DNA from 2 places in the Mesorhizobium sp. CA12 genome. Region 2 is predicted to be linked to the other one. Evidence: riboswitches for the same ligand, from Rfam matches in the RefSeq annotation. Region 2 holds a riboswitch; the other holds the start of a gene.
What was found. Region 2 has a riboswitch for S-adenosylmethionine ahead of metX (homoserine O-acetyltransferase MetX). Riboswitches for the same ligand answer to the same signal wherever they lie in the genome.

Region 1 (7,752 bases), on a different contig from region 2:
CGACTGGTCGAAAGCCAATGGCGGCAAGGTCCGGTTTTCCAGGTCCGCCGAGGAAGCCGTCGACCAGGCCGACTGCGTCGTTACCGACAGCTGGGTCTCCATGGGCCAGGAGCATCGCGCCCGCGGCCACAACGTCTTCCTGCCCTATCAGGTCAATGCGGCGCTGATGGCGAAAGCCAAGCCCGATGCATTGTTCATGCACTGCCTGCCGGCGCATCGCGGCGAGGAGGTCACCGACGAGGTGATCGACGGCCCGCATTCGGTGGTCTTCGACGAGGCCGAGAACCGGCTGCACGCCCAGAAGGCGGTGCTGGCCTGGTGTCTGGGCGCGTGAGAAGGGCTGGACCTGACCGCTTCCGGCCCGATCGGGCTCAACTTGATCTGGGGACATGTGATGCCTATTTGCGGGCCATCACGTAAATCGAACGCGCTTCGACGCATGCGGCTCACCGGGCGGCATGGCTGCGCCCCGGAGTATTGTCATGTTGGAAACCCAGACCTTGGCTGAGCATAAACCCCAACTCGGTGAATTCGGCTTCGCCGGCGACGATCACGTCGTGCCTTACGAGGTCGCGCCGCTCGATGTGCGCGGCCGCACCGTGCAGCTCGGGCCGATGCTCGACGCTATTCTGAGCCGCCACGATTACCCCGAGCCGGTCGCCCGCCTGCTGGCGGAAGCCTGCGTGCTCACCGTGCTGCTCGGCACTTCGCTGAAGTTCGAAGGCAAGTTCATCCTGCAGACCCGCACCGACGGTCCGGTCGACATGCTGGTGGCCGATTTCACCACGCCGCATGCGCTGCGCGCCTATGCGCGCTTCGATGCCGACCGGCTGCAGGCGCTGACCGCCGCCGGCGAGACCTCGCAGCAGACGCTGCTCGGCGACGGCGTCTTGGCCTTGACGATCGACCAGGGTGCGCATACGCAGCGCTACCAAGGCATCGTCCAGCTCGACGGCACCTCGCTCGAGGACGCCGCGCGCACCTATTTCCGGCAGTCGGAGCAGATCCCGACCGATATCAAGATGTCGGTCGCCAAGCTGGTCACGCCCGGCCCGGCCGGCGCGCGCGAGCAGTGGCGCGCCGGCGGTATCCTGGCGCAATTCCTGCCGCAGTCGCCGGAACGCATGCGCGTTCCCGATATTTCTGGCGGCGACGGCGATCCGCGTGACGTTGCGGACCAGCCGGCCGACAATTCCTGGCAGGAGTTGCTGGCGCTGCTCGGCACGATCGAGCCGACCGAGTTGATCGACCCGACAGTGGGCGCCGAGCGATTGCTCTACCGGCTGTTCCACGAACACGGCGTGCGCGTTTTCCGCGGCGTCCCTGTCGCCGACCAGTGCTCCTGCTCGCGCGACAAGATCCGCGGCATTCTCGAAGGCTTTTCGGCTGAGGAGATCAAGGAATCGACCGAGGAGGGCGGCATCCATGTCGCCTGCGAGTTCTGCTCGACCCAATACGACTTCGACCCAGCTGAATTCGCGAAGTGAGCTCTCTTCCTTCTCCCCGTTCCACGGGGAGAAGGTGCCCGAAGGGCGGATGAGGGGCGGCGCCAACGTTGGCGATCATAGCGACACGCTGGCGACGCGGTCGTCCGCCTCCAGGAAAATCTCAGAAGCCCGGCGCCGCCCCTCATTGCCCTGCCGGGCATTTCTCCCCGTGAAACGGGGAGAAAGAGGCTGTCGCTGACGGCTAATTCACCGTGCGCCTTGTCCCTGGCATGTCGAGCGAGAAAGCCGGAATGGCGATATCGAACGTCTCGCCGCGGCCGTTGCGCATCGTGTAGTGGCCGACCATGATGCCTGACGGCGTCGAGAGTGGGCAGCCCGAGGTGTACTGGTAACTGTCGCCGGGATTGAGTTCCGGCTGGTCGCCGACGACGCCGGCGCCGCGCACCTCCTCGACCCGGCCCTGACCGTCGGTGATGTGCCAGTAGCGCGACACAAGCTGCACGAACTCGTCGGAGCGGTTGTCGATCGTCACCTGATAGCCCCAGACGTAGCGGTTCTCGGACGGATCGGAGCGGTCCTCCAGATAGAAGGGCCTGACCAGCACTTCAATGTTGCGCGTCACTGCGCGATACATGGGCCACTCCGGTTGCCGCCGCGGAACATATGTCACGCTCCGCTCTTGATAAACGCAGCGCCGACCATCCTGCCAGCCTTGTAAGTGCAGGTGCCGAAAAACAATGTCATTTAGGTGACACATGACAATGTTGGTGTGCACAAACCGTGCCGGGCGACTCGGGCGCTCTGTAACAGTTGAAACGGCCGCGTGCGGCCTAAAGCAATTCCAGGAAAGCGCGAGCGGTTAAGCTCGGCGCCTTCGCCGTAGCCTTCCGTCCGGAATTGCGTGAAAACAAGGAGATGGAGTGGGTCGCCGTTTGCGTGAAACGGTGAAACTCTCTATCGGGGGTGACCAGATCTCGATGGAACTGACTATCGCAGCCGGCCTGGCTTCGTCAGCGCTTCTTTCCGTCAATCTCGCCAGCATCCTGCTCGCCTCGTCGCGGCTGAAGCGGCGGCATGTCATCGCGCCGCCCTCCAGCGCGCGGCCGCCGGTCTCCATCATCGTGCCGTCGCGTGGCGTCGAGCCGTTCACGCCGGAGACCTTGCAGCGCGCCTTCTCGCTCGATTGGCCGCGCTATGAGCTGATCTTCTGCGTCGCGCATGCCGAAGACCCGGTGGTCAAGCTGATCGATGCGGCGATCGCGCGCCACCCCAAAATTCCTGCGCGGCTGCTGATCGGCGACGATCGCGTCAGCGCCAATCCCAAGCTCAACAACTGCGTCAAGGGCTGGCAGGCGGCGAGACACGATTGGGTGATCCTCGCCGATTCCAACGTGCTGATGCCGAGAGACTATGTCCAGCACCTGATGGCGGCATGGCGGCCGGATACCGGCCTCGTCTGCTCGACGCCGATCGGCTCGCGGCCGGACGGGTTCTGGGCCGAAGTCGAATGCGCCTTCCTCAACACGCTGCAGGCGCGCTGGCAGTATGCCGGCGAGGCGGTTGGCCTTGGCTTCGCCCAGGGCAAGAGCATGCTGTGGAACAAGCCGATGCTCGATGCCAATGGCGGCATCCAGGCCTTGGCCGCCGAGATCGCCGAGGACGCGGCGGCCACCAAGCTGGTCAATGGCCTGGGGTTCAACGTCAACCTCGTCGCCTCGCCATTCGAGCAGCCGCTCGGCCAGCGCAGGCTCGCCGAGATCTGGTCGCGCCAGACGCGCTGGGCGCGGCTGCGGCGGGTTACCTTCCCACTGTTCTTCGCGCCGGAGATCCTGACTGGCGCTGCGGTGCCGCTGCTGCTGGCGCTGATTGCAGCGGCAAGCGCCGGCGTCAGCCTGCCCACGACGGCCTTGGGCGTGCTGGCGATCGCCTACCTGCCGGAATGGCTGCTGGCCTTTGCGAAGGGCTGGTATTTGTCGCCGCGCAGCATCACCGCGATGATCGTGCGCGATGCCCTGCTGCCGGCCATCTGGGCGCGCGCCTGGTTCGGCGGCGCCGTCGAATGGCGCGGCAACGCCATGACCATCCGCACCAAGGCGATGACCGAGCTGGAGGAGCTCGCCTAGAGCAATTCCAGGAAAAGTGTGAAACGGTTTCCCGTCCGGAATTGCGGCTCTGGAAGGCTCGGGCCGCGGCGTTCTCAGCCTTCTATTTTGCCGCCTTCAGGGCCTGTTCCACGTCTTCCAGCAGATCGTCGCTGTCCTCCAGGCCAACGGAGAGCCTCAGCGTGCCTGGCCCGATGCCGAGCTCGGCGCGGGCCTCGTCGCTCAGGTTCTTGTGCGTCGTCGTCGCCGGATGGGTGATCAGGCTCTTGGCGTCACCGAGATTGTTGGAGATCAGCACGATGTCGAGCGCGTTCTGGAAGGCAAAGGCCGCCTGCTTGCCGCCCTTGACGTCGAGGCAGATCAGCGTCGAGCCTCCCGACATCTGCTTCTTGACGAGATCCGCTTGCGGATGATCGGCGCGGCCCGGATAGATGACACGGGCGATCTCCGGTCGGCCGGCAAGGAAATCCGCGATCTTGCCGGCGCTCTCGGTCTGCTGGCGCACGCGCAGCGGCAGCGTCTCCAGGCCTTTGAGCAGCGTCCAGGCGTTGAAGGGCGACAGGCTGGGACCGGTGTGGCGGAAATAGTCGTGCAGGTTCTCGTCGATCCATTTCTTGTCCGACAGGATGACGCCGCCCAGGCAGCGGCCCTGGCCGTCTATATGCTTGGTCGCCGAATAGACGACGATATGGGCGCCGAGCTGCAGTGGCTTCTGCTGCAGCGGCGTGGCGAAGACATTGTCGACGATCAGCCTGGCACCGATCGAATTGGCGAGCCTGGCGACGGCGGCAATATCGACCACCTCCAGCGTCGGGTTGGTCGGGCTTTCCAGGAAGAACAGCTTGGTGTTCGGCCTTGTCGCCTTTTCCCAATTGGCGATGTCGGTGCCGTCGACCAGCGTCGCCTCGATGCCGTAGCGCGGCGCCAGCGTCTCGACCACCCAGCGGCAGGAGCCGAACAGGGCGCGTGCCGCCACGATATGATCTCCGGCCTTGGCGCTGCAGAGCAGCGCGGCGGTTACTGCGGCCATGCCGGAAGCGGTGGCGCGGGCATCCTCGGCGCCTTCGAGCGCGCACATGCGCTTTTCGAACATGTCGACGGTCGGGTTAGCGTAGCGCGAATAGATGAAGCCCGGCTCTTCGCCCTTGAAGCGGGCTTCCGCCGCTTGCGCCGTCTCGTAGACATAGCCTTGGGTGAGATACATCGCCTCGGATGTCTCGCCGAAACCGGAACGCAGCGTTCCGCCATGCACGAGTGCCGTCTGAGGATTCAAGTTGCGCTTCTTGGTGCTCATAGCCCTGCTTTCAGACACAAAAAAACCGGCCGCGAAGTCGCAACCGGTCCATATAGCCTTGCGGCTCGACGGTCCTTTAGCGACTTATTTAACGTGGCTGCAAGCCGACCGGCCAAATCACCACGGGATAACGACCCTTTAGACCCGCGCCGCGCTTGCGTCAATTGCCGGCTTCATTAAGAGGTTTGTACCAGCCGGGCGGCAAGAGCCTGCATAGATCCTCGCCCGGCCTTGTGAACGGAGCCAGCCTTTGCGGCAAACAGGCATTCTTCCGGATCAGGACATCGCAGCGCTGTTCGAGGCGAAGGCGCTGAAGTCGCCGCGCGCGCTGGACGCCGACCAGATCCAGCCGGCCAGCCTCGATCTAAGGCTCGGCGACAAGGCGTTTCGCGTGCGTGCCTCGTTCCTGCCGGGTCCGGATCATCTGGTCGCCGAGAAGCTCGAGCGGCTGAAGCTGCACGAGATCGATCTCGCCGCGGGCGCGGTGCTGGAAACCGGCTGTGTTTACATCGTGCCGCTGCTCGAAAGCCTGGCGCTGCCTTCGAACGTGTCCGCCTCGGCCAATCCGAAGAGCTCGACCGGCCGTCTCGACATATTCACGCGCGTCATGACCGACCGCGGCCACGAGTTCGACAAGATCGCGGCCGGCTATCACGGACCGCTCTATCTCGAGGTCAGCCCGCGCACCTTCCCGATCGTCGTGCGCGCCGGCTCGCGCCTTTCGCAGATACGCTTCCGCACCGGCAATGCGGTGCTGTCGGAGAGTGAGCTGCGCGACCTTCACCGCGCCGAGATGCTGGTCGCTACCGAGCCGCCCAATATTTCAGGCGGCGGCATCGCGCTCTCCATCGATCTCGACGGCGACAAGGACGGCCTTGTCGGCTACCGCGGCAAGCACCACACCGGGCTGGTCGACGTCGACAAGCGCGCCGCCCAGGATGTCGTCGATTTCTGGGAGCCGATCTACAAGAGCGGCGCCGGCGAACTGGTGCTCGATCCGGACGAATTCTATATCTTGGTCAGCCGAGAAGCCGTGCACGTGCCGCCGCTCTATGCCGCCGAGATGACACCCTTCGATCCGCTGGTCGGCGAGTTCCGCGTCCACTATGCCGGCTTCTTCGATCCGGGCTTCGGCCACTCCGCCGCCGGCGGCAGCGGCAGTCGCGCGGTGCTTGAAGTGCGCAGCCACGAGGTGCCTTTTATCCTCGACCACGGCCAGATCGTCGGCCGTCTCGTCTACGAGCATATGCTGAAACGCCCGCAGGCGCTTTACGGCACCGAACTCGGCTCGAACTATCAGGCGCAGGGCCTGAAGCTCTCCAAGCATTTTCGGGCAGCGCGGTGAGGTCCAAGTGGGGAGATGTCCGGAAGGGGACGCGCCGTCCCATCTGTTCTTCGTCATTCTAGGGCGGAGCAAGGAGCGAAGCGACGCGCGCAGACCCTAGAATCCATGCCGTGACGCCTGAGCGCCGCCACGGTGCCGAACGCTCACCAGCCAATTCCGCGAGAGAACTCGAACCATTCAGGATGATCTTCTGGAGCCTTGGCCGGTCTTGTGCCCGGGCATGCGGTGGGTAAGGTCATTGGCGACACCGAAATAGCGTGCCACCTTCTGGCTCGCGGTCATGTAAACATAGCCTGTCATGTTGCGATCTTAGCTGGCGCTGCGCCAACGGTTATTCTGGACGGCAGCAGTCTACGCCCAATGTCACGGCATGGATTCTAGGGTCTGCGCGCGTCGCTTCGCTCCTTGCTCCGCCCTAGAATGACGAAGTGGAAGAGGCAGCTTCCTTCGCGCCCCTCTGGCCTGCCAGTCACCGGGAGATCGGCGCTACAGCGCCTTCACCGCCACCTTGACCGGCTTCTCGATCTCCAGCGGATTGCGCAGCGGCAGGCCGAAATCCGGCGCCTCGATCTCGAACGTATCGCCGGCCTCGGTCCTGATGCCATCGGCGAAGGAGAGCGTCGCGGTGCCGAACATATGCACATGCACGTCGCCCGGCTGGCGGAAGGCCGAATATTTGAAATGGTGGTGCTCGAGATTGGCGATGGTGTGCGACATGTTCGCTTCGCCCGACAGGAACGGCTTTTCCCAGAGCAGCTTGCCGTCGCGCCAGATGCGCGAGGCGCCGCGGATGTCGGCGGGCAGCTCGCCGATCAGGATTTCAGGGCCAAACGAGGCGTTGCGCAGCTTGGAATGGGCGAGGAACAGATAGTTCACCCGCTCGGTGACGTGATCGGAGAACTCGTTCGACAGCGTGAAGCCGACGCGGAACGGCGCGCCGTCATCGCCGATGACATAGATGCCGGCGATCTCCGGCTCCTCGCCGCCATCCTGCGCGAAGGCCGGCGATATCAGGGGTGCGCCAGGCGCCACCGCCATCGTGCCGTTGCCCTTGTAGAACCATTCCGGCTGCACGCCGACCTGGCCTTTGGCCGGCTTGCCGCCTTCGAGGCCCATGCGGAACATCTTCATGGAATCGGTGAGTTCCGCCTCCCCGCCCTCGCTGAGCTTCTTGTGCATGGAATCGCGCGTTGCCGCGGAGCCGAGATGCGTGAGCCCCGTGCCGGTGAGGTGCAGATGCGCGGGATCCGGATGGTTGATCGGCGAGACCAGCCTGCCCCTCTTATAGGCGGCATCGAGATCGACCGTCTCGCCATAGCCCTTGCGCTCGATCAGCGCTTCGAGGCCCGTGCCTGTCCGCGCGGCCTCCATCGCCAGCGAATAGACGCTGCGCGCGCCGTTGATGACCCTGGTCTTGCCGCCGCCATTGCGGGCGACGACGCGGATCGTCTCGGCGTCGTCGAGGATCTGGGAGATCAGCATGTTTGAACCCTCTCTCATCTTGCCTGGCTGCCCGCGGGCAAACCTTGACCGGCGCGGCGCGAAGAAATCCGTGCCACGGTT
Region 2 (7,752 bases):
GAATGAATAGACGCAAAGCGAGCGGCGATAGCCGTAAAGCCGGGCGCGGCGCGTCTCGACATGGGCAAATCCGGGCCGCCAGATCAGCGACCCGTAGCCAAAAACCCAAAAATCGCCCATATCGCCAAGCCTGATCGCATTCGAGTGAACGACACCGCACCGCCGAGGTGCTTCTTCTGGCCCCCGCTTGTTTGCGTATTGGTAAATGCCCGCTCGCCGGGTTAACGAGAGCCGCAGCATGACGTCAAGTGACGAGCGATCGCCCAAACTTCGCCGCCGGCTGTTCTGGCTTGCCGCACTCCTTGTCGTGCTGTTCGCCGCCTATAGCGGCGGCTGGTTCTATCTCGCCGACAGGCTCAAGACCGAGGCCGACCACGCGGTGGCGAGACTGGGCAGCAAAGGGATCGCCGCCGGCTGCGCCAACCTCGCCGTCAGCGGCTATCCGATGAGCTTCACGGTCTCCTGCGACAACATCGCCTATGAAGACGATACCCAGAAGGTCGCCGCCTCCACCGGCAGCTTCAACGCCGTCGCCGGGATCGCCGAACCCTTGTCGCCGGTCGTCGACCTGCGCGGGCCGTTGAGGACGATGGCGCCCGGTATGCCGCCGCTCTGGATCGACTGGGACCGGTTGCAGGCCAATGTCAAAGTGTGGTGGCCGTTGCCAAGGAGCGTTTCCGTGCAGGCTGAAGGCCTGAACGGTCAGACCGACCCGCAGGACGACACGGATCCGATGCAATTGTTCAGCGCCGGCAAGGCGGCCGGCCAATTGCAGCCGGCCGGCCAGGACATCAATTATGTCGGCAGCTTCGGCGACCTGGAGATCAACGCGGATGCTATCGACGGGCGCGCACTGCCGGCGCTGGACGGCAGTGGCGACGTGACGCTGAAGAACGGCGTGGCGCTGATCGCAGCGCCGCCGAAGAGCCTGCGCGGCCAGTCGATCGAGATCGCCAAGCTCGACCTGTCGTCGGGCACGGCGCGTGTCACCGTGTCCGGACCGGTCTCCGTGGATGCGGAAGGGCTGGTCAACGGGGACCTGACGATCAAGCTCAAGGACCCGAAAGCGGTGGCATCTATCCTTGCCGGCGCGATTCCCGAGCATAAAAGTGAAATCGAGCAGGGTTTTTCTGCCATTGCCATGCTTGGCAAGGAACCCTCCTTGCCGCTCAAGATCGTCAAGGGCAAGGCTTCGCTGGGCTTCATCCCGCTCGGCAAGGTCAAGCCGCTTGAATAGAGCGTGGTCCCGAACCGAAGGTCAGCATAGCAAAAGGTGTGGACCGGTTTTCGGGTGAGATCATGCCGACTGAGAAGAGTAAAGCAACGATGCCGAAGCCGGTCAGACTGCTCAGCGTCGGCGCCTTCACCCTCGATACGATCCTTCGCGTCGAGACGCTGCCCGCGCATCAGGGCAAGTTCATCGCCAGCGACGGCGTCCAGATCGCTTCCGGCATGGCGACGAGCGCCGCCTGCGCCGCACATCGCCTCGGCGCCGAGGTCTCGCTTTGGGCAAGCACGGGCGACGATCCGGTCGGCGACCAGCTGATCGCCGACATTCAGGCCGAAGGCGTCGACTGCAGCCTTATCCGCCGCGTTCCCGGCGCGCGATCGGCGCTGGCCGCGATCCTGGTGGATGCGCATGGCGAGCGCGTCATCGTCCCCTTCTACGACAAAAAGGCTCAAGCCGATCCCGAGGCGCTGCCGCTTGCCGACCTCTCCGGCTTCGACGCCGTGCTGGTGGATGTCCGCTGGCCGGGCGCCGCGGCGCTGGCTTTGGGCGCGGCCAGATCGACCGGCCGTCCGGCGATCCTGGACGCTGACACCGCGCCGATCGAGGTGCTGGAGCGGCTCTTGCCCTTGGCCTCGCACATCGTCGCTTCCGAACCGGCGGCGCGCATCGTCTGCGGCCACGCGCTCGACCCCGAAAGCGCCTGCGCCGACCTCGCCTCGCGCACCGATGCCTTTGTCGCGGTGACCGGCGGCGCGGCCGGCACCTGGTGGCACGACCGCGCGACTCGGCGCGTGCGCCATGTCGAGGCGCCGAAGGTCAAGGCGATCGACACGCTCGCCGCCGGCGACGTCTTCCACGGCGCCTTCGCCGTCGGCCTCGCCGAGGCCATGCCCATGGAGGAAGCCCTGCGCTTTGCCAGCGCCGCCGCCGCGCTCAAATGCCTGCGCTTCGGCGGCCGGCTGGGCGCGCCGGATCGGGCCGAAACGCTGGCGATGATGGCGGCGCACTGGCCGCCGGCCCAGGGCTAGAACGCAAGAGTATCTCGGCTATTTCCGCGAAATCGGCACAAACGCTGGGGTTGGCGTAAGCCGCTCAACCTCGTCATTCCAGGGCGGAGCAGCCGCGAAGCGGCGTCGCGGAGACCCTGAATCCATTCCGTGACCTGAGCCATGGAATGCGGCGGAGCAGAATTCTGCACCGTTGCGACGCTCGTATGTCACGGAATGGATCCTCGGGTCTGCGCGCGTCGCTTCGCTCCTTGCTCCGCCCGTGGATGACGATCGCGATGGGCGTTTCGGCCAATCTCCAGCGCATGCGCCTGCCCAGGCTGACAGGTCAATCCACGCCAGAGAACGAGGGAAAAGCCTAAGGCTTGGCCGGGTGCTCGACGGCCTGGCGACCGAAATCCGGCACATCGATATCCTGGCCGGCCTCGATGATCGAGCGGCGGATTGCGCGGGTGCGGGTGAAGAGGTCGAACAGCTTCTCGCCGTCGCCCCAGCGGATCGCCCGCTGCAGCGAAGCCAGATCCTCCGAGAACCGCGCCAGCATCTCCAGGATCGCGTCCTTGTTGTGCAGGCACACGTCGCGCCACATGGTCGGGTCGGAGGCGGCAAGGCGAGTGAAGTCGCGAAAGCCGGAAGCGGAATATTTGATGACTTCGCTCTTGGTCACCGCTTCCAGATCGTCCGCCGTGCCGACGATGTTGTAGGCGATGATATGCGGCAGGTGCGACACGATCGCCAAGGTCATGTCGTGGTGCTGCGGGTCCATCGTGTCGATGTTGGAGCCGCAGCGCCGCCAGAATTCCGAAAGCGTCTCGAGCGCCGCGGGATCGGTGCCCGGCAGCGGCGTGAAGATGCACCAGCGATTCTCGAAGAGATCGGCAAAGCCGGCATCGGGCCCGGACTTTTCCGTGCCGGCCAGCGGATGTCCGGGGATGAAGTGCACGCCTTCGGGCACATGCGGCTGCATTTGCGCGATGACGGAGGCTTTGGTCGAGCCGACATCGGTGAGGATGGCGCCCTTCTTCAGCGCTGGCGCGATCTCGGCCGCGACCTCGCCGGACGAGCCGACCGGAACCGAGACGATGACGAGATCGGCGTCACGCACCGCTTGGCTGGCGTCGGTGCTGTAAGAATCGCCAAGGCCAAGCTCCTCGGCGCGTTTGAGCGTCGAAGCGCTGCGCGTCGCTATGGCGATATGGCGCGCCAGGCCCTCGCGGCGGACAACGCGGGCAAGCGACGAGCCGATCAGGCCGATGCCGACCAGCGCTATTTTCTCGAACATCGGTGACGCCATGGTGTTCTAGCTTTTCAGGAAGGTCGTGAGCGCATCGATGACGCCGCGATTGGCTTCCTCGGTGCCGACGCTCATGCGCAGCGCATTGGGGAAGCCGTAGCCGGTGACGCGGCGCAGGATGTAGCCGCGCGCGCTCAGATAATCGTCCGCGGCCGCCGCCGAATGTTTCTCGCCGTCGGGAAAATGGATCAGCACGAAATTGCCGACGCTGGGCGTGACGCGCAGGCCGAGCCCGGTCAGCTCGGCGCCGAGCCAGGCCAGCCATTTCTCGTTGTGCGCCACACTGCGCTCGATATGCGCGCGGTCGCGGATCGCGGCGATGCCGGCCTCAATCGCTGTAGCGTTGACGTTGAAAGGGCCGCGAATGCGGTTGATCGCATCGACGATATGCGCCGGCCCGTACATCCAGCCGATACGCGCGCCGCCGAGCCCGAGCTTGGAGAAGGTGCGGGTCATCACCACGTTCTCGGAACTGCCGGCGAGCTCGATGCCGGCCTCGTAGTCGTTGCGCCGCACATATTCGGCATAGGCCGCGTCGAGCACCAGGAGCACGTTCTTCGGCAATGCAGCGTGCAGCCGGCGCACTTCCTGGAACGGCACATAGGTGCCGGTCGGATTGTTAGGATTGGCGAGGAACACGATCCGCGTCGCCGGCGTCACCGCGGCCAAAATCGCGTCGACATCGGCGCGCTCGTCGGTCTCCTTCACCGCCACCGGCTTGGCGCCCGCCGCCTGGATATAGATCTTGTAGACCATGAAGGCGTGCTCGGTGAACACGGCCTCGTCGCCCGGCGCGAGATAGGTCTGCGCCAGCAGTCCCAGGATCTCGTCCGAGCCGTTGGAGCAGATGATGTTGGCCGGATTCAGCCCATGCACCTCGGCGATCGCCTCGCGCAGCCGCCGCGCCGTGCCGTCCGGATAGACATCGAGCTTCGCCGCCACCTCGCGCGCAGCCTCGATCGCCTTAGGCGAGGGCCCGAGCGGATTTTCGTTCGCCGACAGCTTGTAGACTTTCGTCACGCCGGCCGGCGCGTTGCTTTTTCCCGGCACATAGGCCTCGATGTCCATAATGCCCGCGCGGGGCGTCGGACGGGGCTGATCCTGCTTCATGTCACAAATCCGTCGAGAAGGCCTTCAAGGCCGCAGCGGAAATACAGGCCACGGGCTGGAATGTCGAGGGCCGGCGCCTGGCACCCGTATCCGGTCGCGAGGAGGCCACCCGTTGACGAAGCGCGGCGCTGGTCCTAGAAGGATTGCCAGACTCCCGTGGTGATTTGGCCGGTCGGCTTGCAGCCACGTTAAACAACTCGCTAAAGGGCCGTTTGCAACCTGTAACCGGCTTTGCGACGGCAATGCCGGTTTTTTATTGTCCGCTGCCGGCCGGACACCGCGTCGGGACGAGACCGATGCGGGACAGGATGAGGACGGACATGGCCGCTCAGCGTGCTGCAAGAACCAACGACGAGGCCGACCATCCGTCGAGCCCGGTGCTGCGGTTCGGCCCGGACAAGCCGCTGAAGCTCGACGCCGGAACGCTGCTCTCGCCCTTCCAGATTGCCTACCAGACCTATGGCACGCTCAACGACGCGCGCTCCAACGCCATCCTCGTCTGCCACGCGCTGACCGGCGACCAGCACGTCGCCAACACCAATCCGGTGACCGGCAAGCCGGGCTGGTGGGAGGTTCTGATCGGCCCCGGCAGGATCATCGACACCAACCGTTTCTTCGTCATCTGCTCCAATGTCGTCGGCGGCTGCCTCGGCTCGACTGGTCCGGCTTCCACCAATCCGGCGACCGGCAAGCCCTTCGGGCTCGACCTGCCGATCATCACCATACGCGACATGGTGCGCGCGCAGACGATGCTGGTCGATCATTTCGGCATCGAGAAGCTGTTTTGCGTCCTTGGCGGCTCGATGGGCGGCATGCAGGTTCTTGAATGGGCGGCGAGCCATTCGGAGCGCGTGTTCTGCGTACTGCCCATCGCCACCGGCGCCCGCCATTCCTCGCAGAACATCGCCTTCCATGAAGTCGGCCGACAGGCTGTCATGGCCGATCCCGACTGGCATGGCGGCAAATATCTCGATTTCGGCAAGCGGCCGGAAAAAGGGCTCGCCGTCGCGCGCATGGCCGCTCATATCACCTACCTTTCGGAAGCCGCGCTCCACCGCAAGTTCGGCCGCAATTTGCAGGACCGCGAGGCGCTGACCTTCGGCTTCGACGCCGATTTCCAGATCGAGAGCTATCTGCGCCATCAGGGCATGACTTTCGTCGACCGCTTCGACGCCAATTCCTACCTCTATCTGACCCGCGCGATGGACTATTTCGACCTTGCCGCCGATCACGGCGGGCGCCTCGCCGACGCCTTCGCCGGCACCAAGACGCGTTTTTGCCTGGTTTCCTTCACCAGCGACTGGCTGTTCCCGACCGAGGAGAGCCGATCGATCGTGCATGCCTTGAACGCGGCGGGCGCTTCCGTCTCCTTCGTCGAGATCGAAACCGATCGCGGCCACGACGCCTTCCTGCTCGACGAGCCGGAACTGTTCGCGGCCATCAACGGCTTCATCGCCTCCGCCGCCCGCGCCAGGGGGCTAAGCCTATGACCCCGAACCGAAGGTCAGCGAACGCAAAAAGTCGCCGACTTTTCGGACCGGGATCATGCGCTATGCAGGAGGCGAAGCCATGAGCGTCAATCGCGCTCAGCGTGTCGACCTCGAGGTCGTCACCGATCTCATCCCGGCCAATTCGCGCGTCCTCGATGTCGGCTCGGGCGACGGACTGCTTCTGGAACTCCTGCAGGAGACCAAGCAGGTCGACGGCCGCGGGCTGGAACTGTCGCAGCGCGGCGTCAACGAATGCGTGGCGCGCGGCCTTTCCGTCGTCCAGGGCGATGCCGACAAGGACCTCGAATTCTATCCCGACAAGGGCTTCGACTTCGTCGTGCTCTCACAGACCCTGCAGGCGACCCGGAACCCGAAGCTGGTGCTCGACGAGCTGCTTCGTATCGGCAACCGCGCCATCGTCTCCTTCCCCAATTTCGGCCACTGGCGCGTGCGCTTCTCGCTGTTGGTCAAGGGCAGGATGCCGGTCACCAAGGACCTGCCCTACTCCTGGTACGACACGCCCAACATCCATTTCTGCACCATCCGCGACTTCGTCAACCTGTGCGAGGAACTCGGCGCGACCGTCGAGAAGGCAACCGCGCTCGACGCCAACGGCCAGAAGATCGGCCTGTCGATGCCTTGGTGGTTCTGGAATTTTTTTGGTCAGCAGGCGGTGTTTTTGCTGAGGCGATGACGGAAATTCGTTTCTTTCGTCGATCGCCGGCAGTGGTGGAAATCCCCCCGAATATTCTTTCCGAAATACGGGCGGGAATTCTCGTCTGCACATCGCCGCGCAGCGGTCATCTTGCAGGTTTGATGATTTCCGCCGGGCTGGGCCATCCGCTGGAATGGTTCGGCGGCGACGTCTGCTGGAGCTGCCGGATTATCCGCGAGATCCCCGCGCCCAGCTACTGCGTGCGCTGACAGGGGCGGTCCTCTACCGGCGTCTATGCAATCAAGCTCTTTGCGAGTCAGTTCGCATAACTTGCCGATAAGATAACTCATCTGACAAATTCGCAGCGCATAATTGCATCCCGATAGTTTGACAGCATGCTGTTAGGACTATAGCCACTGGGTTGATCAACCGGTTGTGCCGCGATGGCTGAACATCCCACCTATTCTATCGTCTTGGAGATGGAGAATGCCAAATCCATCGACTGGGACGAGATTGGCCTTGGGCTGAAGGCCTTGGCGCGCGAGATCGCCCAGGCTTCCGCTACCGGATTTCCGAAGCCGAAGGTCATAATCTCGCACGGCGGCCTCGAAACTGACGCAGTCTCACTGCGAAGCAGCATCGGAGCTAAAGCGCCACAACTGGAGCAGGTTGCCGATCTGGCCTTCGCGGCGTTCCCTGGCGGCAGATATTACGACCTCAAGAACAACGGCATTCCCTCGTGCGAAGGGAGCGTCCTTGTTTTTCTCGATTCCGATACAGTTCCGGAACGGAACTGGCTCTCAACTCTACTGAAACCCTTCGTCGACCAGCCTGAAACCATCTGTGTGAATGGACACACCTATCTTTCATACGATGACTTCTTCTCGCGAACCTTCGCGTTGATCTGGTTTTTCCCGATGGCTGAGGGAGACGAGAGATTCGCCTCGAAGCGTGCTCTCAACGCC

Region 1: another riboswitch for S-adenosylmethionine. It lies ahead of LB520_RS24395 (O-succinylhomoserine sulfhydrylase); the one in region 2 lies ahead of metX (homoserine O-acetyltransferase MetX).

The regions. Positions count from the first base shown of each region.
Region 1 covers NZ_JAIUHT010000018.1:26,386-34,137, forward strand. The annotation lists gene argF (ornithine carbamoyltransferase) at 1-334, shown strand, start outside; gene LB520_RS24380 (Hsp33 family molecular chaperone) at 459-1,487, shown strand; gene apaG (Co2+/Mg2+ efflux protein ApaG) at 1,690-2,082, opposite strand; gene LB520_RS24390 (ceramide glucosyltransferase) at 2,426-3,571, shown strand; gene LB520_RS24395 (O-succinylhomoserine sulfhydrylase) at 3,654-4,844, opposite strand; SAM riboswitch at 4,901-4,978, opposite strand; gene LB520_RS24400 (2'-deoxycytidine 5'-triphosphate deaminase) at 5,095-6,189, shown strand; gene LB520_RS29200 (hypothetical protein) at 6,367-6,489, opposite strand; gene araD1 (AraD1 family protein) at 6,676-7,671, opposite strand.
Region 2 covers NZ_JAIUHT010000003.1:68,705-76,456, forward strand. The annotation lists gene LB520_RS06790 (gamma-glutamylcyclotransferase) at 1-120, opposite strand, end outside; gene LB520_RS06795 (DUF2125 domain-containing protein) at 239-1,237, shown strand; gene LB520_RS06800 (sugar kinase) at 1,327-2,259, shown strand; gene LB520_RS06805 (prephenate/arogenate dehydrogenase family protein) at 2,597-3,532, opposite strand; gene hisC (histidinol-phosphate transaminase) at 3,539-4,642, opposite strand; SAM riboswitch at 4,789-4,866, shown strand; gene metX (homoserine O-acetyltransferase MetX) at 4,963-6,132, shown strand; gene metW (methionine biosynthesis protein MetW) at 6,212-6,826, shown strand; gene LB520_RS06825 (hypothetical protein) at 6,823-7,056, shown strand; gene LB520_RS06830 (glycosyltransferase) at 7,231-7,752, shown strand, end outside.